Regions from separate parts of the Streptomyces sp. NPDC104381 genome, predicted to be linked through region 4. Evidence: riboswitches for the same ligand, from Rfam matches in the RefSeq annotation. Region 4 holds a riboswitch; each other region holds the start of a gene.
What was found. Region 4 has a riboswitch for cobalamin ahead of ACZ607_RS06345 (ABC transporter substrate-binding protein). Riboswitches for the same ligand answer to the same signal wherever they lie in the genome.

Region 1: it holds a riboswitch for cobalamin, as region 4 does, so the genes downstream of both, ACZ607_RS12385 (ABC transporter substrate-binding protein) here and ACZ607_RS06345 (ABC transporter substrate-binding protein) in region 4, are expected to answer to the same signal.
Region 2: it holds a riboswitch for cobalamin, as region 4 does, so the genes downstream of both, ACZ607_RS04790 (cobalamin biosynthesis protein) here and ACZ607_RS06345 (ABC transporter substrate-binding protein) in region 4, are expected to answer to the same signal.
Region 3: it holds a riboswitch for cobalamin, as region 4 does, so the genes downstream of both, ACZ607_RS18550 ((2Fe-2S) ferredoxin domain-containing protein) here and ACZ607_RS06345 (ABC transporter substrate-binding protein) in region 4, are expected to answer to the same signal.

What each region holds. Positions count from the first base shown of each region.
Region 1 is NZ_JBVJNK010000003.1:663,734-668,775, forward strand. Features, by position in the region: gene ACZ607_RS12375 (acyl-CoA dehydrogenase family protein) at 1-1,349, shown strand, start outside; gene ACZ607_RS12380 (hypothetical protein) at 1,346-1,504, shown strand; cobalamin riboswitch at 1,586-1,772, shown strand; gene ACZ607_RS12385 (ABC transporter substrate-binding protein) at 1,832-2,881, shown strand; gene ACZ607_RS12390 (FecCD family ABC transporter permease) at 2,878-3,909, shown strand; gene ACZ607_RS12395 (ABC transporter ATP-binding protein) at 3,906-4,739, shown strand; gene ACZ607_RS12400 (PRC and DUF2382 domain-containing protein) at 4,798-5,042, opposite strand, start outside.
Region 2 is NZ_JBVJNK010000001.1:1,069,659-1,074,700, forward strand. Features, by position in the region: gene ACZ607_RS04785 (cobyric acid synthase) at 1-916, opposite strand, end outside; gene ACZ607_RS04790 (cobalamin biosynthesis protein) at 913-1,857, opposite strand; cobalamin riboswitch at 1,986-2,114, opposite strand; gene ACZ607_RS04795 (hypothetical protein) at 2,264-2,485, opposite strand; gene ACZ607_RS04800 (inorganic phosphate transporter) at 2,498-3,748, opposite strand; gene ACZ607_RS04805 (class II aldolase/adducin family protein) at 4,000-4,659, shown strand; gene ACZ607_RS04810 (alpha/beta hydrolase family protein) at 4,728-5,042, shown strand, end outside.
Region 3 is NZ_JBVJNK010000005.1:172,111-177,152, forward strand. Features, by position in the region: gene ACZ607_RS18540 (M15 family metallopeptidase) at 41-1,279, opposite strand; gene ACZ607_RS18545 (NUDIX domain-containing protein) at 1,309-2,781, opposite strand; cobalamin riboswitch at 3,362-3,485, shown strand; gene ACZ607_RS18550 ((2Fe-2S) ferredoxin domain-containing protein) at 3,545-3,952, shown strand; gene ACZ607_RS18555 ((2Fe-2S)-binding protein) at 4,216-4,899, shown strand; gene ACZ607_RS18560 (hypothetical protein) at 5,029-5,042, opposite strand, start outside.
Region 4 is NZ_JBVJNK010000002.1:296,753-301,794, forward strand. Features, by position in the region: gene ACZ607_RS06340 (ABC transporter permease) at 1-211, opposite strand, end outside; gene ACZ607_RS06345 (ABC transporter substrate-binding protein) at 213-1,787, opposite strand; cobalamin riboswitch at 1,840-1,966, opposite strand; gene ACZ607_RS06350 (hypothetical protein) at 2,094-2,336, opposite strand; gene ACZ607_RS06355 (hypothetical protein) at 2,527-3,288, shown strand; gene ACZ607_RS06360 (NCS1 family nucleobase:cation symporter-1) at 3,251-4,807, opposite strand; gene ACZ607_RS06365 (TIGR03842 family LLM class F420-dependent oxidoreductase) at 4,906-5,042, opposite strand, start outside.

The sequences.
Region 1 (5,042 bases), on a different contig from region 4:
GCGCGCAGAAGTTCATGCCCAACACGAGTCCGGCGGGCGGGGCGAAGTCCGGCCTGGTCGCCGCGCGCCTGGTCGCCGACGGGGCCGACCACGGGGTACGCCTCTTCCTGGTGCCGCTCACCGACGACGTACGGGCGTTGCCGGGCGTCCGGGTGCGCCGGCTTCCGGCCCGGATGGGCAGCCCGGTGGACCACTGCCTCACCTCGTTCGACCAGCTCTTCGTGGAGCGGGACGCCCTGCTGGGAGCCGCCGAGGAGGGCGACGCTCCGGGGGAGTTCAGGACCGGTCCGGGAGACCGGCGGCGGCGCTTCCTCACCTCGATCGGGAGGGTCACCCCCGGCCGGATCTCGATGAGCGCCTGCGCGGCGGGGTCGGCCCGCGCGACCCTGGCGGTCGCGGTGCGCTACGGCGGACACCGGATGATCTCCGGCAGCCGGGGCGCGCCACCGGTGCCCGTCAACGCCCACCGGACCCACCACGGACCGCTCGCCTCGGCGATGGCCACGGTCTTCGCCATGAGCCTGCTGTACCGCAGGGCGCAGGAGCGCTGGGAGGCCTGCACGGACGAGGACGGGCGCACCGAGGCGGGCAGGCTCGTCGACGTCGCCAAGGCGTGGATCACCTGGCGGGCCCGTGAGGTCATCGTCGAGAGCCGCGAACGCTGCGGCGCCCAGGCCCTGTTGGAGAACAACGGCATGACCGAACTCGTCACGGGCGTGGAGGGCGCCATCACGGCCGAGGGCGACAACATCGCCCTGTATGCCAAGGCGGCCGCCGACATGCTCTTCGCCGCCGCGCCCGGCCGCGACGACGCCCCGGGCCCGGCACCGCACCCCGGCGACCTGGCCGACCCCCGCTTCCTGGGCCGGCTCCTCGCCTCAGTCCAGGACATCTGGTTCGCCAGGGCCAGGGAGCGCGCTCTCCGGGCGCCCGACGCCGACACCCTCGGCCGGTGGAACGCGGCCTCGGGCCCGGCCCTGCGCGGGGTCGAGGCCTACGCCTACCGGCAGGCCGCCGAGGCCTACGCCGAGGCCCGCGCGGCACTTCCCCCGGGGGAGGCCAGGGACCGGCTGGCGGAGCTGGAGCGGCTGTTCGCCGTCGAGTGGGTCGCCCGCAACAGCGGTGACCTGCTGGCCGCCGGCCTCCTGAGCGGCGACCAGGTGGCCGCCCTGCACGAGGCCGTCGAGGAGCTCGTCGCGGCCGTCGCCGCACACGCCCCGGAACTGGCCGAGTCCTTCGCGCTGCCCGAGCGGCTCCTCGCCGACTGGCCGATCGCCGGACCCGGCTACGCGGACGCGTACGACGATCCCGCCGGCCCGTGGAACACCGTCCCGGCGGACGCCCGATGAGCGCCGGACGCGGGGGACGGAGCATCTGCGAGCGCCTGGAGATCCTGGGCCTGCGCGCCGTCCTGCTCGCCTACTGGGGCACGACGTCCGTGCTCGCACGCCGGAGCGTGAAGCCGCTCACCGACGGAGGCGAATCGGTTCACCCCAAGGGCTGAGCTGTCCGACGGCCCGCCGGTACGGAGCAGCACCCCCGTTCTCCGTACCGGCGACGGCCCCGGGGCCGCCCCCACCCCGCGTGATAGCTTGCAGACGCCAGTCACACTCCACGTGGAGTCAGGGAATCCGGTGCGAATCCGGAGCTGACGCGCAGCGGTGAGGGGGACGGGCGGGGCCACGGCCACTGGGACACCCTCGGGTGCACCGGGAAGGCGCCCCGTCCGGACGAACCCGAGTCCGAAGACCTGCTGGCACCCGCTCCCGCACCGGGAGCGGTACTCCGTACCGGGCTTCGCGCAAGAGCCCTGAGAACGCCGAGGGACTCCGTGCCGCTCATACCCAGCACCGTACGCCGCACTGCCCTGCTCCTCGCGGGACTCGTCCTGCTGACCGCCTGCGGCGGAGGCGGGAACGAGTCCGCCGCGGGCGGCGCGGGGGACGACGCCCCCGCCGGCTACCCCGTGACGCTGAAGAACTGCGGCCGTACGGTGACCGTCACCGCCCCACCACGTCACGCCGTCTCCCTCAACCAGGGATCGACGGAGATCCTGCTCTCCCTCGGCCTCGCCGACCGGATCGCCGGCTCCGCGACCTGGACGGACCCGGTGATGAAGGGCCTGGAGAAGGACGAGTCCACGGTCCCCCGCCTCGCCGAGAACCAGCCCTCCTCCGAGAAGGTCCTCGCCGAGGAACCCGACTTCGTCACCGCCTCGTTCGAATCCACCCTCGGCAAGGGCGGTGTGGCCTCCCGCGACCAGTTCGAGGAACTGGGCGTACCGACCTACCTCTCGCCCTCCGACTGCGCCGGCAAGGACAACACGGGCAGCGGCGACGGCTCCCGCGCCGAGAAGCTGACCATGGACGCCGTCTACGGTGAAGTACGCGACCTGGCCCAGGTGTTCGGCGTCCCGGAGCGGGGCGAGAAGCTGGTGACGAGCCTCCGGAACCGCGTCGACGAGGCGACCGCCGGCATCGACGCGTCCGACACCACGGTGCTCTACTGGTTCGCCAACGCCGAAGCCCCCTACCTGGCGGGGTGCTGCGGAGCCCCCGGCATCATCACCGACGCGCTCGGCGCGAAGAACGTCTTCGACGACACCCACGAGGAATGGCCCCAGATCAACTGGGAGACCGTCGCCGACCGCGACCCCGACGTGCTGGTCATCGGTGACCTGACCCGTAAGTCGCAGACCGCGGAGAGCGCCGGGAAGAAGATCGCGTTCCTGGAGTCCAACCCCGCCACGAAGAACCTGGACGCCGTCAAGCACAAGCGGTACGTCCTGCTGAGCGGCCAGGCCATGAATCCGACCATCCGGACCGTGGAGGGCGTGGAGCGGGTGGCGGCCGGGCTGCGCTCGTTCGGACTCGCGGGGTGACGGACACCGCGTCCCGGCTCCTGCGCGGCGGCCTGCTGTGGAGCGCCGGGGCCGCCCTGCTGCTCCTGTCCGTCGCGGTCGCCGTCACGATCGGTCCCGCCCGCATCTCCGTCCCGGACGTCTGGTCGGCGGTGGCCTCGCACCTCGGCCTCGGGCAGGGGCGGCTGACCCCGATCCGGGACGGCATCATCTGGAACCTGCGCATGCCCCGCACCCTGCTCGCCGCGGTCTGCGGGGCCGGACTCGCGGTCTGCGGCACCGTGATGCAGTCGCTGCTGCGCAACCCGCTCGCCGACCCCTTCGTCCTCGGCGTCTCCTCGGGGGCGTCCACCGGCGCGGTCGTGGTCGTCGTCCTGGGCGTCGGCGGGGGAGCGGTCTCCGTCTCGGGGGGCGCGTTCGCCGGAGCCCTGCTCTCCTTCGCTCTCGTCCTGCTGCTGAGCCACACGCTCGGCGGATCCACCGACCGGGTCGTCCTCTCCGGGGTCGCGGCCATGCAGCTCTTCTCCGCGCTCACCTCCTTCGTCGTGATGACCGCCGCCGACGCCGAACAGACCAAGGGCGTGCTCTTCTGGCTGCTCGGCTCCCTGAGCGGGGTCGGCTGGAGCGATGTGTGGATGTGCTCGGCCGTGCTGGCCGTGACCCTGCTGATCTGCCTGGGCCACGCCCGTACGCTCGACGCCTTCGCCTTCGGGCAGGACGCCGCGGCCGCGCTGGGGGTACATGTGACCCGCACCCGGATCGTGCTGCTCTGCACCACCGCGCTGCTGACCGCGGCCCTCGTCAGCTCGGCGGGCGCCATCGGGTTCGTCGGCCTCGTCCTGCCGCACGCGGCCCGGGCACTGACGGGGTCCGGGCACCGGAGGCTGCTGCCGGTGACGGCGCTCGCCGGGGCCGTGTTCCTGGTCTGGGTCGACACGCTGGCCAGGACCGTCCTCGACCCCCAGGAGGTGCCGGTCGGCGTGGTCACCTCCCTCATCGGGGTGCCCGTCTTCGTCCTGATCCTGCACCGCACGCGGAGGAGTTCATGAACCGGGAGGGAACCCCCGGCGACGGCCTGCGGGCCACCCGCGTCAGCAGGGAGGCCGGCGGGAGGATCGTCCTCGACGGGGTGAGCGTCGCGCCGCCCTCCGGCACCACCGTCGGGCTCCTCGGGCCGAACGGATCCGGGAAGACCACGCTGCTGCGGGTGATGGCGGGCGTCCTCACCCCCGGCGCCGGCGTCGTCACCCTCGACGGCCGCACCCTCGCCGAGACCGGCCGGCGCGCCGTGGCCCGCCGCGTCGCCGTCGTCGACCAGCACGCCGTCACCCAGGTCGACCTGAGCGTGCTGGACGTCGTACGCCTCGGACGCATCCCGCACCGGCGCGCCTGGTCCGGGCCCGGGCCGGGGGACGAGGACGCCGTACGCGAGGCTCTGGAGCGCACCGGACTGGCCGACCGCGCCGGGCAGTCCTGGCACACCCTGTCCGGCGGCGAGCGCCAGCGCGTGCAGATCGCCCGCGCCCTGGCCCAGCAGCCGCGTGAGCTCCTGCTGGACGAACCCACCAACCACCTGGACATCCAGCACCAGCTGGAGCTGCTGTCCCTGGTCGCCGCGCTGCCCGTCACCGCCGTGATCGCACTGCACGACCTCAACCTGGCCGCCATGTTCTGCGACCGGGTCACCGTCATGAAGGAAGGACGGGTGGTCGCCGGCGGTACGCCCTCGGAGGTGCTCACCGAGGAACTCATCGCCGATGTCTACCGGGTACGCGCGGTGGTGACGCCGGAAGGGCCCGACGGCCGCCCCTCGGTGCGGTTCCTGCCGGGCGGGGCCGTCGACGGACGGCGGAAGTGCGACGAGAGGGCGGGCCCGTGAACCACCCGGGTCCGCCCCTCGCTACTGTCGCGCGGCCTTTCGCCGCTGTGTGAGGGGGTCAGCGACGACGTCCCTGGCCGAACTCGCCGCCCGTGTCCTTGCCGCTGCCCATGTCGTCCTTGCCGTCCGCGTAGTCGATCTTCTCCTTGCGGAGCTCGGCGGAGACTTCCTTCTGCTCGGTGACCCTGCTGGTTTCGAGACGGACCCGCTCCACCGGGACCGCCTCCTTGCGGACGGTGGCTCGTTCGGCGTGGAGGGTGACTTCGACATCCTGATCGCCGAGGTCGGTCCCCTTCATTCCGG
Region 2 (5,042 bases), on a different contig from region 4:
GCACGATCACCAGGTCCGCGTCGACGAGCTCCTCCGCCCGGTCCACGAACCGCACGACGACACCCGGCTCGGCCGCCAGCGCGTCCACATCGGTGAAGTTCGACATCAGCGGCACCGCGCACACCGCGACCCGCAGCACGTCCTCGCCGTGCGGCGGCGCCACCACCGACTCCCGTACGGCGCCGCGCATCGACACGCGCAGCCCGTCCTCCTCGTCGATGCCCAGCCCGTGGGCGTACGGCAGCACCCCGTACGTCCGCCGCCCCGTGAGCCCCAGCAGCATGTCGAGACCGGGCTCCAGCAGCGACACGTCACCGCGGAACTTGTTGACCAGGTATCCGGCGACCAGCGACTGGTCCTCCGGGCTCAGCAGCGCCGTCGTGCCGAAGAACGAGGCGAACACCCCGCCCCGGTCGATGTCGCCGACCACCAGCACGGGGAAGCGCGCGGCCCGCGCGATGCCCATGTTCACGATGTCGGTCCGCCGCAGATTGATCTCGGCGGGGCTGCCCGCCCCCTCGCAGATCACCGCGTCGTACGTGGACCGCAGCTGCTCCAGACAGTCCGTGACCGTGCCCAGCAGGGCCTCCTGGCGCCCTCCGTGGTAGCCGCGCGCACTCATCTCGCCGACCGGCTTCCCCATCAGGACGACCTGGCTGGAGCGGTCACCGCCCGGCTTGAGCAGCACCGGGTTCATCAGCGCCGAGGGCTCCACCCGGGCGGCCTGCGCCTGCATCGCCTGGGCGCGCCCGATCTCCGCGCCCTCCCGGGTGACGAACGAGTTCAGCGACATGTTCTGCGCCTTGAACGGCGCGACCTTCACCCCCCGGCGCACCAGCCACCGGCAGATCCCCGCCGTGACGACGCTCTTGCCCGCGTCCGAGGTGGTCCCCGCGACCAGCAGCCCGCCGCTCATGCCGTTCTCCGTCCCCTGGCCAGCCGCCCCACCGCGCAGACGGCGAGGGCCAGCACACTCACCCGGCGCGACAGCCGCACCGCACGTTCGATGTCCGTCACCCGCACGTCCCGGCCCGCCTCGCCGTTGAGCACGGGCCGGTGCTCGACCCGCCCGCCGTACGCGAGGGTGCCGCCGAGCCGTACGCCGAGCGCTCCCGCGAACGAGGCCTCCACCGGGCCCGCGTTGGGGCTCGGATGCCGGCCCGCGTCGGCCCGCCAGGCCCGGACGGCCGCGCGGGGGCGCCCCCCGGCGGCAACGGCCAGCAGGGCGGTGAGCCGGGCGCCCGGCCAGCCGGCGACGTCGTCGAGCCGGGCCGACGCCCAGCCGTAGCGCCGGTGGCGGGGCGACTTGTGCCCGACCATGGCGTCCAGGGTGTTGACGGCCCGGAAGCCGACCAGCCCCGGCACCCCGCCGAGCGCACCCCACACCAGGGCGCCCACGACGGCGTCGGAGGTGTTCTCGGCGACGGACTCCACCACGGCGCGGGCGATCTGCCGCGCGTCCAGCGACTGCGGGTCACGGCCGCACAGATGCGGCAGGCGTTCCCGGGCCAGCTCCACGTCCCCGGCGGCCAGCGCCCCGCCGATGGCGCGGGCCTCGCGGCCCAGCGAGGTGCCGCCGACGACGGACCAGGTGGCGGCGGCGGTCAGCGCCACGGCGGCGGCGGGACGGTTCCGTACGGCACGGGCCGCCAGCGCGGCGGCGGCCGTGGCGCCCCCCGCGCAGACGAGGGTGTGCAGGGCACCCCGGCCGCGGTGGTCGCGCCACAGCCGGCTCTCGACGGCCGCCGCCGCGCGCCCGAAGGCGGCGACGGGGTGCCCGCGCCGGGGATCACCCAGCAGCAGGTCGCCGATCAGGCCGGCGGCGGCGCCGTACGCGAAGATGCGGTCGGCTCGCACGGGTCAGCCGGCCGTCGTGCCTCGAAGGGGCTCGGTGACAGGTGGTGCGGCGACCGACGCGGGGCAGCCCGGCATGGCGTATGTCCTCACTCAGGGTCCGCGCCCTGGTTCGACGTGACCGGCGACGAGAGTCTCCTGGCTCCCGGATCCGCAGTTCCTCCGGCCTTCCAGTCCGCGGTGGCGGACCGTGACTTCCGTGTGGAGGCTGCTCCCCGGTGACAGTGGCGGGACCGCGCCGGATTCGCACCGGCTTCCTCTCCTGTCGCCGTAAATGGCTCCGGCAGTCCACCACGCCCCGCGAACGCCCGTCAACCTGCCGTTGACCTGCGGGCCTTCAGTGTGCTGAGACGCACACCGGCCGGACACACACGGGGTGTGTCCGGCCGGTGAGGGTGCCCGAGGGGCGTCAGGCGACGATCAGATAGATCCCGTACGCGACCGCCGCCGCGCACAGCGCGAAGCAGGCGTACGCGCCGGTGCGCGCGAGGGCGGTGGAACCGCCGCCCCGCGCCGACGGCGTCTGCTTGGCGAGGCCGGTGACACCAAGGGTGAAGAGGCCGACCAGCGCGACGGTCACCACGAGGCTGACGCCGAAGACGGAGGCGAGAGCTGCCCAGTCGATTTTCATGCGGACGCTTCCTTACACCGTGGCCGGGTCGGCCGGGGTTCCGGCCGGCTGGGCCGGGGCCGAGATGGTGGTCTTGAGCTCAGGTACGACGGCACCGGCGGGCGGCGGGCTGACCGCCGAGATCGCGGTGGTGACGACACCCGCGGGCTCGGTGCCCGCGTTCACGTTGGTGTGGTCGACCGGCTTGCGGCGCGACAGCAGCCAGATGGCGCCCGAGCCCGCGACGAGCAGGACGGCGACCACGCCGACGCCCCAGGGGCCCTGCTTGGTCAGGAACTCGGCGCCCGCGCCCACCAGCCCGGCGGCCGGGAGGGTCAGGCCCCAGGCGACGAACATCCGGGTGGCGGTGGACCAGCGGACCACGCCCCCCTTGCGTCCGAGGCCCGCGCCCATGACGGCGCCGGAGCAGGACTGGGTGGTGGAGAGCGAGAAGCCGAGGTGCGAGGAGGCCAGGATGACCGTGGCCGCGCTGGTCTGGGCCGCGAAGCCCTGCGGCGGACGCAGGTCGGTGAGGCCGCTGCCCATGGTGCGGATGATGCGCCAGCCGCCGAGGTAGGTGCCCATCGCGATCGCGATACCGGCGGAGGCGATGACCCAGACCGGAGGGTTGGACCCGGGGGAGAGGACTCCGCCGGTGACCAGGGCCAGGGTGATGATGCCCATGGTCTTCTGCGCGTCGTTGGTGCCGTGGGCGAGCGAGACGAGCCCGGCCGAGGCGATCTGGCCGGCGCGGTAGCCCTTGGCGGTCGACTTCAGCTGCGCCTCGTCGGTGATCTTCCGGTTGAGGCGGTACGTCAGCTTCGTGGCCAGGAGGGCGGCGACACCGGCGACGACCGGCGCGGCGATGGCCGGCAGCAGGACCTTGGTGACGACGGTGCCGCCGTTGATCGAGGACCAGCCGGCCGACATGACCGCGGCGCCGATGAGGCCGCCGAACAGTGCGTGGGAGGAACTGGAGGGGAGGCCGACCAGCCAGGTCAGCAGATTCCACAGGATCGCGCCGACGAGCGCGGCGAAGATGACCTCGGTTCTGAGGCCGTTCTCATTGATGATCCCGCCGGAGATCGTCTTGGCGACCTCCACCGACAGGAACGCGCCGACGAGGTTGAGAACGGCGGACATGGCCACCGCTGTCTTGGGCTTGAGTGCGCCGGTCGAGATGGTGGTGGCCATCGCGTTGGCGGTGTCGTGGAAACCGTTCGTGAAATCGAACACGAGAGCTGTCACGATCACGATCGCAAGCAGCAGCGTGATGTGTTCCATTTACCCAGGCAATCGTTCGACGTCATTGGCACGGGGAACGTAAGCAACCAGGGTGAACGGAAGATGAACTGGGCAGGGCGGCACGGTGACCCCAACCGCGTACGAGGGTTCCGCTTGTGTGCGGGATGCGTGGCCCGGGCGCCCGCGCACCCGGGCCGGGCCCCGGAACACCCCTCACCCCGTGCCCGCCGCGTCCCTCCGAGGAGACATGGGTCACCCGGCCCGCCGGCCCCCGACCCTAGGATCCCCGCATGAGTGACGTGCGTACGGACGCGATCGAACAGGCATGGGACGGTGTCGTCGCGACCCTCCGGCGGACCGCCGCGGAGGGCCTGGTCGTCGGCACCTCGGGCAACGTCTCGGCCCGGGTCGGCGGGATCGTCCTGGTCACCCCCAGCGGCGTGCCCTACGACCGGCTCGGCCCCGGGGACGCCGTCGGCGTCGACCTCGAAGGCCGCCAGATCCTCGGCGACCTGGTCCCCACCAGCGAACTCCCGCTCCACCTGGCCGTCTACCGGGGCAGCGACGCGGGGGCCGTCGTCCACACCCACGCCGTGCACGCGACGGCCGTCTCCACCCTCGTCGACGAGGTGCCGCTCGTCCACTACGCCGCCGCCCTGCTCGGCGGCCCCGTCCGCACCGCCGGCTACGCCCGCTACGGGACCCGGGAACTCGCCGACGGCATGCTGGCCGCTCTGCGCGACCGCACGGGGTGCCTGCTGAGGAACCACGGCACCGTCACCTACGGGGACACCCTCGACCAGGCCTACGACCGCACCGCCCAGCTCGAATGGATGTGCAGGCTCTGGCTCACCGCGAGCTCCGTACCCGGCCTCCGGCCGAGCCTCCTCACCCAGGCCCAGCTCGACGACGTGCGGGAGGCGCTGAAGGGGTACGGCCAGCCCGGCTGAGCCGCGCCGCCGCACCGTACGGCCGCCGCCCACTGGCATCCGGAGCCTTCGCCCAGGACACTGGAGCCGTGCGCCCGGCAACAGCGGCGGCAGTGGCCGCCACATCGATCCTCGGCGTCGGCGCGGCAGCGGTCGCCGCCGGCCGCTACGCCAGCGACGCCGCCCTCGGGGCGCCCTCGCCACGGCCCTTCCCGGCGGACCGCCGCCTCACCGTGCACGCCACCGCGGCCGGGCAGATCACTCTGACCCGCTCCTTCTCCGCGCTGCGCCCCGGCACGTACGGGCTGGCCGGCCGGGGTGTGCACGCGGTGGTCGGACCGGTGATCGAGCAGCTCCCCGGCCACTCCGTCATCTCGCCCGACACCGTCGTACGCCGGCTCGAA
Region 3 (5,042 bases), on a different contig from region 4:
TCCGGATCGGCGCGGCCGGCGAGGAGGTGGACAAGGCGGTCTAGGGCAGCCCGATCGGGCCGTACCGCGCCTGCGGCTCCTGCCGCATCAGCGCGTCGTACCTGTCCGCTACCGAGAAGTGCCAGAACTCCGTTCCGTAGTTCGTAAAGCCCGCGCCCTCCATGGCGTCGAGCAGCAGAGCGCGGTGGTGGCGAGCGTGATCGCTCAGGTCGAGGGCGTGAGTGAAGCAGGCCCCCTCGCTCTCCTCGGGGGAGGCATTGACGCGGGTGCCGAGGTCGAGTTCGTGGCCGTCCTGGTCGACGAGGGTGACGTCCACGGCCGCGCCCGCCGAGTGGGGCGCGATCTCCGGCGGGGATACGTACCGGCTGGCGGCCTGGTACAGCTGCCCAGCGGTCCAGCCGGGCTGAGCGGCGGCCAGCTCGTCCCGGTACTCGGTGAAGTAGCGCTTCTGGAGGGCCGGCGGCCGGTAACCCTCGATGAACAACAGGTCGGTGCCGGCAGGCAGGAGCGAACGGGCGTGCTCCAGCCGGGGCAGGACGCCCTCGCGAACGTGGGCGAACGCGCCCGACGGATCCTGCTTGCGAGGATCGACACGGAAGCTGTGGTCGCGCACGTCGACGAGTGGCTCCCCGCACTCGCGCACCGGGATCGCGGCGACCCGCGGATCGGACATCAACACCGGACCGCTCGCCGATCCCCCCTGTGATGGCAGGCACTGCGGCGGTGAGATGGAGGAGGAGGCAGAGGCGAGCCCGGTCTCGCGCAGGATGCGCGCGACGGTGTCCCGCAGGGTGCTGTCGGCCGGGATCACGGTTTCCGGAGTGCCGGGCAGCAGATCCAGCTCGCGATACCAGGAGGTGAGGTGACTGTCGGTGACTTGCTCCAGGTACGCGGCATCCGCCTTCGACGCGTGCCGGACCAACGTCGCCTCCAGTGGCACGTCCAGGTAGTAGCAGCTGGAGACGCCGCGATGGTCACGTACCAGGGATGTGATCATGTGGCTGTAGCGGTCGGCGTACAGGATCCCTTCGAGTACGACGTGAAAGCCGGCGTTCAGGGCTTCGCGTGCGATCCGGCTCAGCAGGGCGATGTTGGCGCCGCGCGCGGTGTCGTGTTCCCTGAGCACGTTGCGGCGGATCACGTCCTGGCTCACGATCGCCACACCGCGGCCGCCGTGCTCTCGCAGGCCCTGGGCGACACTCGACTTGCCCGACGCCGAGTTGCCGCGGATCACGACGAGGCGGGTGTCCGGACGGCCTGCCGCCGGCGCGGCGCGCACGCGACGGGGTGAGCCGGTCGGTGTGGTGGTCATGCGGGCCAGCCCGTCTCGCTGTACAGCTCACCGTTCTGGATCTTGGCGATGGCCAGCCGGGTATAGGGCACGAGGTCATCGGGGAGGGCGGCAGGGTCCCAGAATCTCCACTGGGTGCACTTGTCCGGCTCGCGTAGCTCCGGCTCGCCGCTCCACTTCCGGGCGCGGAAGAACAGGCCCATGCGGGGTGGGTTCCTGGGCTTGCCGATGTGGTGGACGACGTGGACGAGCTCGACGTCCTGACGTTCGATGTGCAGGCCCGCTTCCTCCTGGGCCTCCCTGATCAGGCAGGCGATGGCGTTCTCCTGCTCGCAGTGGCCGGCCAGGGCGTGCCAGTTGGACGGTGCGAACGCGGAGTCGGGGTGGCGCAGCCCGAGCAGCACCGTACCGTCGGGCCGCTCCAGGTAGAGGTGGACGCCGATGATGTGGGGGACCGTGCCGCGCGGCGAAGCCGGGCGATCCTCGGGTCCGGGTCGGCTCCGCGCCGCCGGAAGGCTCGCGGCGTGGCGCCGTACAAGGTTGCTCGTGGTGTCCGAGATGCGCAGGCGGTGGAGGTCCGAGGGGGCGAACCAGGCAAGCATCACCCCTTCGTTCAGGCGGAGTTCGCGCGGGTCGCCGTTCCAGCGGCCGGCGTAGACGCTGATGGGCACGGTAGTGCCGGTGTCGTCGGAGGCGTACTCGATGCCGAACGGGGTCAGGTCGGGGATGCCGAGGCCGGCTTCCTCGGCCAGTTCGCGCCGCACGGTGTGTTCCAGGGTGGCGTCCTGGGGCTCTCGGCCACCGCCGAGCAGGGACCACACGCCCGGCTCCCAGATCCGGCCGGGGAAGTAGTCGCGCAGGTGGAGCAGGTACTCGCCGCGGTCGTTGTAGATCAGGGCGGAGGCGTTGGCCGTCTCCGGTCCGGCTTGGAGAGGGAGCTTGAGCAGCTTCTGGCGCAGGGAGGGGGAGGCCGCCATGTCCGCAGGTCGCCACTCGATGCCGCCGACCTCTTCTTCCTGCGGCACCACCGGCGTTCCGTCCGGGCTGAGCAGACGGAAGAGGAATCGGAAGTCGAAGTGCTGGTGGCCGGGTTCGCCTTTGCCTGGATGGGCGTCGATGTCGTGGATATCGATGTCGAACGGCACACGTTCGTGATCGGGCCACGGCGTGACGGCCTGGGGAGGGATCCCGGTCTCCTCGTGCAGCTCTCGCAGCGCTGCCGCTGCCAGGGAATCGTCGGCGGGCTCGGTGTGTCCGCCGGGGGTGAGGATCTTCCCGCTCGCCAGGTGCAGCACGTGCAGGACGCGGCCGAGCGGATCGACGACGATCGCGCCGCAGGTGACGTGTCCGGTGAAGGTGGAGCGGCCGGCGATGTCGTCGCCGGTCCGGTCCAGGGCGTCCAGGAGGCCGCCGAGCCGCTCGCGCTCATGAGGGTGGCGAGCGAGGTATGTCTCGACGGTGGTGCGGATGTGGTCGTGCGACAACGGCATGGGGCTACCTCGGAGGGGTGTGGAGCGGGATGAGTGGAGGCGGGTCGTTCGGGTCAGCTCACGGTGCATCCCCTCGAACACCGGCCTCCTGCGGTTCGTCGTCCGGCGTGGTCCCTCGCGGCGGTCGTGGCGGCTGGTCCCGCGTAATGGCCGAGGTCATCGTTCCCTCCTGGGGCGGTCACTGCGGCAGAGTCGTGAGGTCCAACGACACGGATGCGGTATCGAACACACGTCATTCGGTCGTCGTGGGAAGCCCGGTATCTCCTGCATCAGGGACCTTGCAGCGGTGGGATCCCTGGTCCGGCTTGGAGCGGCTCCGGACGGGACATGGCCGAAACGCCGACACCGCCGCGTGGCGTGGACAAACCGGCAGCTTCTCCCGGCCGTATCGGCCCGGACGCTGACCGCGCCCGGATGGCGAGGGACGAGCGGGTGAGGGCTCCCGGTCGTGAAGGAGGCGGGTCACCTTCGGACGTCTGTGGTCAGGGCCACCGGCTCCGGGCCCGATGCTACGGGCCCGGCCACGGCCACGGGTGTCCGGCGGATGCGATGATGGCCGGTGACAGGGCGACGGCGGTCCGAGGAAGCCGGTGAGAATCCGGCGCGGTCCCGCCACTGTGATCGGCGAGCGGATCCCGGCAACTCCACTGCCCCACGCGGGTGGGAAGGACGGGGCGAGCGTTGACCCGAGAGCCAGGAGACTCACGCGGTCGCCTCCTCGATGGATGCCGGGGCGGATTTCCCCGGAGAGAGGCCGTTCAGCATGCCTGAAGAGCTTGATGAAGGACCCCTGGACGACGTAGTGGGGGCAGGGAGGGCAGCCGCCCCGGTGCCCTGCCGGATCGTCGTCTGCCGCGATTGTTGCTGCGGGACCGCCAAGGTGAGTGGAATCGATCACGCGGCGCAGACCGCGCGTCTACGCTCGGAGGCACCCGTACGCGTCTCTGCCTGTCTCGACGTGTGCGACCAGGCCAACGTCGTCGTGGTGCAGCCTTCCGCCGCCGGCCGGGCAGCCGGCGGCAGGCCGGTATGGCTGGGGCTGGTCAACGATCCCCGAGCGACAGAGGACATAGCGGCCTGGGTACGCGCCGGTGGTCCGGGCATCGCTCCGAAGCCCGAGATACTCGACCTGTACGCCTGCATGCCGCCTCAGCGCCGCGCGGTCTCCTAGGGCCTCTCGTTTGGATCATGCCGGGCTCGCGGGGTCTGGCACGCACATCTGCGGCGTTGTCGTCAGTCGGCAACGCTCCGCGTTGACTCCCTCCTCCGCCTTGCAGCTGCACGCACCAGACCCCGCTCCCTGATCCGGCCTGATCCAAACGAAAGACCCTAGGGCGTCACTCCCCTCGGTATGCACCCGTCCAGTCCACTTTCGCCACGGGCACTGCTCCTGTGCCCTTCCCCGAGACGGCATCGCGCAGGGAGGCCGGCCCCATGAAGGAACCTGTTCGAGCACCCGGGCCCGCTGTGGCAGTGGCTCTGGACGACGTGGCGGCCATCGGCGGCTTCTTCGCGCTGCGGGTCGGAGGGTGCGACAAGGGCTGGCGTCCTGTGGACCACTTCTACGGCCGCGGCTTCACCGACCTGGCCACCGCCGTATCCGACCGATACCGCACCACCGAGGTGCGCGTCGGGGTCTCCATCGCGCACCTCGGATACGCCGCCCGCCTCTGGTCCCCGGTGCTCGCCTGCGTGCTGCTTCATGGAATCGTGCCGGACCTGCGCGCCTTGCAGCGCGCCGAGGACGGTTCGGAGCTCAGGCTGCCCGAGCCCGCCGGCTGGTACGCCGAGTCGCTGTCCGACAGGGCGGGGAGTCTGTACGTCGAGGTGATGCACCACCTCGACGCTCTGCGCTCCGGCCTGCACGTCAAGGTCGCCCCACGCCTGCTCGACGGGAACGCCGCGTCCGCACTGGCCGGTTCCGGCGGAGTGCTGCTCTCGGCCCACCCGCATCTGCGTGCCCCGCTCGGCGAACTCGTGACCGACCTGCTCGGCATGGGACGGCTCGCGGGTACGGGGCACGTGGGACCGGACCTTTCCTTCCGCCGTCGGAGCTGCTGCCTGTACTACCGCACCCCGATCGGCACGAAGTGCGGGGATTGCTGTTTCGCAGGCTGAAACCCGACTGCTCCACCGGCAACCCTGACGACGGCCGTCCGATGGCCGACCCGCGGTGCGGCCCCGGTTCAAGCTCCCGGGCTCGGAGCACTCGGACGGCCCGTCAATCAGCGCGTCGATCCATGGAGGTCAGGCACCCCAGC
Region 4 (5,042 bases):
CGCCGAGCCAGTGCCCGAAGCGCGTCCAGGCCGGCTCGTCGAGACCCAGCCGGGTGCGGAGCGCCGCCACCTGTTCCGGCGTGCCGAGTTCGCCGCGGAGCACGTCGGCCGTGTCGCCGGGCAGCAGCGAGCCGACGGCGAACACGGCCACCAGCACCACCAGGCACTGGAGGACCGCGAGCAGCGAACGCCGAAGGAGATAGGCGCGCACGTCAGCCGACGCGGACCCGGTCGAACCGGGCCCAGTCGTGCGAGTTGGGCGGTGCGGCGCGCAGGCCGCGCACCGACGGTCCGACGGCGTCGTTGGCGTCGGAGAACGCCCACACCAGCAGCCCCGACCCGTCCCGTGCGATCTTCTGGGCCCGGGCGAGCAACGCCAGCCGTTCCCGCTCCTCCCGGGTCGTACGGGCGCGGTCCAGCAGCGCGTCGAACTCCTTGGAGGCGTACTGCGTCTGGTTGCGGGCCGCGCCGCCACGGACCCGCTGCTGGAGGAAGTCGGAGACCGGCAGGGTGGAGGTGGTGTTGAAGGCGGCGACCCCCTGCGTCCTGATCTCGCTGAAGTACGTGCTGGAGGCCCGGGTGTTGGAGGTCATCCTCAGCCCGATCTCCCGCAACTGACGGCCCATCAGCTCTGCGGCGGGCTCCCACGCGGCGTCGACGGAGCTGGTCTCGACGGTGACGGACAGGCCCTCCGCACCGGCTTCCCCGACCAGCCTCCGCGCCTCGTCGACGTCCCGCTCACGGGGTTCCAGGTCGGCCGGGTAGCCACGCAGGCCCATCCCGAACAGGTCGTTGCCGACCTCGCCGTGACCGGCCAGCGCGACCCGGACCAGCGCCTCCCGGTCGATGCCCAGCTGTACGGCCCGTATCAGGCGGGGGTCGTCGAACGGCTTGCGGCCGGTGCGCAGCAGCAGTTGCTGCGCGGTGGCTCGCGGCGCGGTCAGCAGCCGCGTGGAGCCCTCCTTCTTCAGCCGTTCCACGGAGGCGCCGGCCATGTCGGCGGCGTAGTGCACCTGCCCGGACAGCAGGGCGTTGAGCCGCGCCGACTCCTCGTTCGCGGGGACGATCTCCAGCTCGGCGATGTGCGGGGCACCGTCCCAGTGGTCGGCCCAGCGCCGGTACCGGGCGGTGCCGCCGGGTGTGAACGACACATAGGTGAAGGGGCCCGAGCCGACGGGCTCACGGAAGTCCGTCGTCCCGTCGGGGATGATCTCGGTGCCGGGGCCGGCGAGGACGGTGGGGAACTCGAAGTTGGGTGCCTTCAGCACGAGGAGGACGGACCGTTCGCCGTCGGCCCTGGAGGCGTCGAAGTCGATCGCGGAGAGCAGGACCTGCGAGGGCGAGCCGGTCGCGGGGTCGGCGGCGCGCCGGTAGCTGTACAGGACGTCCCCGGCGGTGACCGGTTTCCCGTCGTGGAAATCCGCCCTGCGCAGGCGTATGCGCCAGCGGGTGCCGGAGGTGTCGCTCTCCCAGGACTCCGCGAGCCGCCCGCGGACGGACATGTCGTCCGCGTAGGTGGCGAGGGTGTCGTACAGGGCCTTGGCGCGGGCCTGGTCGACGAAGTTCGGGGCGACATGCGGGTCGAGGGTCTCCTGCGAGCCGCCCGCCGTGAAGGCGGCGCGGAACCGGTCGCCGCCTCCCCCGTCCTTCGTGTCCCCGCCGCAGCCGGCGAGCAGGCCGGACGCCGCCAGCCCCAGGGCGCCTCCGGCGGCCAGTACGCTCCGCCTGCCGGGCTCGGGGCGGCCGCCGGGCCGCGGACCCGATGCCTTCCGGGCATGCCTCGTCACAGTCGATCCTCTCCGGGGTGTCCTCGCCCCTGCTGTCGGACCGGCGACGGGTCAGTCTCCTGGCTCCCGGATCATCGCTCTCCTCCGCCTTCCCGTCCGCACCCGCGGACAGTGACATACAGGAGGACCGCTCCCCGGTCACAGTGGCGGGACCGCGCCGGACTCGCACCGGCTTCCTGATCCCCGTCGCCTCGTGCCCCCATTGTGGCCCACGCCTTTTCGCCGGTTCACCCGGCCACGGACTCGCCGGGCCGGGGGCGGCCCGGCAGGCCGGTCACCCGGCGGTGAGGGGCGCCGCGCCGTGGCTCAGCGTCCCCTCGGCACCTCGATGTCGTAGACCAGCGCGTAGACGATGTCCCGGGCCTGACGCAGGTCGTAGCCGGTCGAGTCCACGATCACCTTGACCGCGCGGATGGCATCGCCCCCGAGCATGAACATGCGCGCGTCGGCCTGCGCCTCGGCCGGAACCGGCAGCGTACGGGCCCGCCGTGGATCCACACTGCGCGGGATCTTCGGCAGCCCGCCCGTCTCTTTCCTGCCCCACAACACCTTGCTCCCCCTTGTCGCCGCGGCCGGTGCACGACCGGTGTGCACCGGCCCAGCAGTACCGTCCCCGGCACATCCGGTCAACCTCCGTCCTCCCGGCCGTCCTGCGCGCGTCCGTACGCGGGCGTACGCTCGCTAGGTGGGTGATTCCCGCTTGCAAGGCCCTGAGCAGGGACGTTTCCGAGGAGGCGCCGTGGCAGGACAGCGCATCGCCACCCGTGCGGGCGCCTGCGCGGCTGTGGTCGTGCTCGCCGTCGCCGGTGGTACGGCGGCCCACGCGGACGACGACATCGAGTCGCTCCCCGCCGAGCAGATCGCCGACCGCTCCCGTGACGCCCTGCTGGACGCCGGCTCCGTCCACCTGCGGGCGCGGGGCGACCTCGGGAAGGGCCGCTCCCCGATGACGGTGGACCTCACGCTGGACCGGAACGGCAACTGCGCGGGCGGGGTCGACCTGGGCGAGGACAAGGGCTCGGTGAAGATCGTCAAACGGGGCGACTCGGTCTGGCTGAAACCGGACGCGGCCTTCTGGGAGAACCAGGTCCCGGTCGGCGGCTCGGCCTTCGAGGCCGTCCTGGCCGGGCGGTACATGAAGGGCTCCGCCTCGGACTCCCGGCTGCGCCCCGTCGTCGAGGCGTGCGACCTGGACACGTTCCGCGAACTGGTCTCCGACAACGCGGGCTCCGGCGCCGGGAGCTACAGCAAGGGGAAGGTGACGGCGGTCGACGGCGTACGGACCGTCCCGGTCACCAGGGCCCTCGGCGAGCAGAGGCTGACGGCGTACGTGGACACCGGCGGCAAGCACCACCCGGTGCGGATCACCGTGCGCGGTGCAGGGGCGGACGCGGCCGTGGACTTCTCCGGCTTCGACGAGCCGGTGCCCACGGCCACGCCCCCGGCGGACGAGACGGTGGACGTCAGCGCCGTGCTCGGCCGGGGTCCCGCGCAGTCCTGACGCCCCGGCTCAGCACCGTGTACAGGAGCAGCGAGGAGACCAGGCCGACGGCCCAGCCGTAGTCGGCGAGCGGTCGGAGGAACGGGATCAGCCCGTCGGCCGGGAACGGGCCCTTGCCCGGGGCCGAGTGGGAGCCGCCCACCGCGAGGACGCCGCCGACGGCGAAGGCCACGACGGCGCGCCAGTTCCAGCCGCCCCGGTACCAGTAACGGCCTCCCGGCAGATAGAGGTCGGGGAGGTCGAGCACGGTGCGGCGGATGATCCAGTAGTCGGCGATCAGGATCCCGGCCACGGTGCCGAGGAGACCGCCGACCAGGCCGAGCCAGGTGAAGATGTACAGCTCGGGTGTCTCGGTGAGCTTCCAAGGCATGATCAGGACACCGACGATCCCGGTGATCAGCGCGCCCGTACGGAAGTTGACGAACTTCGGGGCGAGGTTGGCCAGATCGTACGCGGGTGAGACGACGTTGGCCGCGATGTTCACGGAGATGGTCGCGACCAGCACGGTGATCAGTCCGAGGAGCAGGCCGAAGACGTTGTCGGTCTTCGCGACGAGCTGGACCGGGTCCCAGATCGCCTCCCCGTACACGGCCTGGGAGCCGGAGGTGACGAACACGGAGAGCAGGGCGAAGAAGGTCATCGTGGTCGGCAGCCCGAGCACCTGGCCCCGGATCTGGGCGCGTTGGCCGGCACCGAAGCGGGTGAAGTCGGGGATGTTCAGGGAGAGCGTCGACCAGAAGGCGATCATCCCCATCAGGGACGGGAAGAAGACCGGCCAGAAGTCCGCGCCCCAGCCGAGCGCGGACGGCTGGTCCAGGAGTGGCCCGAATCCGCCGGCCCTGACCGCGATCCAGACGAGCAGGACCACCGCGCCGACGATGACGAAGGGCGCGGCCCAGTTCTCGAAGCGGCGCAGGGTGTCCATCCCCCGGTGGATGATGGCGAGTTCGAGCGCCCAGAAGAGGACGAAGCACAGCCAGAGCGTCCAGGGCTGCCCGCCGACCTCACCGGCCTGTGCCCAGCCGCCGAACATCTTGCCGAGCAGCGTGAAGATCCCGACGCCGCCGATCCAGGTCTGGATGCCGAACCAGGCGCAGGCGACGGCCGCCCTGATCAGCGCCGGCAGGTTGGCGCCGCGCAGTCCGAAGGAGGCCCGCGCCAGGACCGGGAAGGGGATGCCGTACTTGGGTCCGGCGTGCCCGGTGAGCAGCATCGGTGCCAGCACGATCACGTTGGCCAGCGCGATGGTGAGGACGGCCTGCTTCCAGTCCATGCCGAGCGCGACGAGCCCGGAGACCAGCAGCCAGGACGGGATGTTGTGGGCCATTCCGATCCACAGGGCCGCGAAGTTGTACGTCGTCCAGCGGCGCCGCTCCAGGGGCACGGGCAGCAGGTCGTCGTTGACGAAGCGGGAGCCGGCGGGCACGGCCCCGGGGGCGAGCTCGACCCGGCCGCCCGGCGGGCCGGTTATCGGCTCCCCGGACGAGGCTGGTGGGACGGGTGGGACGGTAGCGGTCATGGTGGCGTGACCCTTCGCTCGGGAGAGGTGCCGTGCGGGGCGCGGGGATGCGGTGCCTGGACAGCCGCTGCGGGCGGGCGGCGGGACGTGGCGGGGCGTCAGGCGGACAGCGCGGGGATGACCGTGGAGCCGTAGGCGTCGATGGTCGCCTCACGCGCGTCGTGCATGTTGTAGACCGCGAACTGGTCGACGCCCAGGTCACGCAGGGCCTGGAGCTTCTCGATGTGGGCCTCGG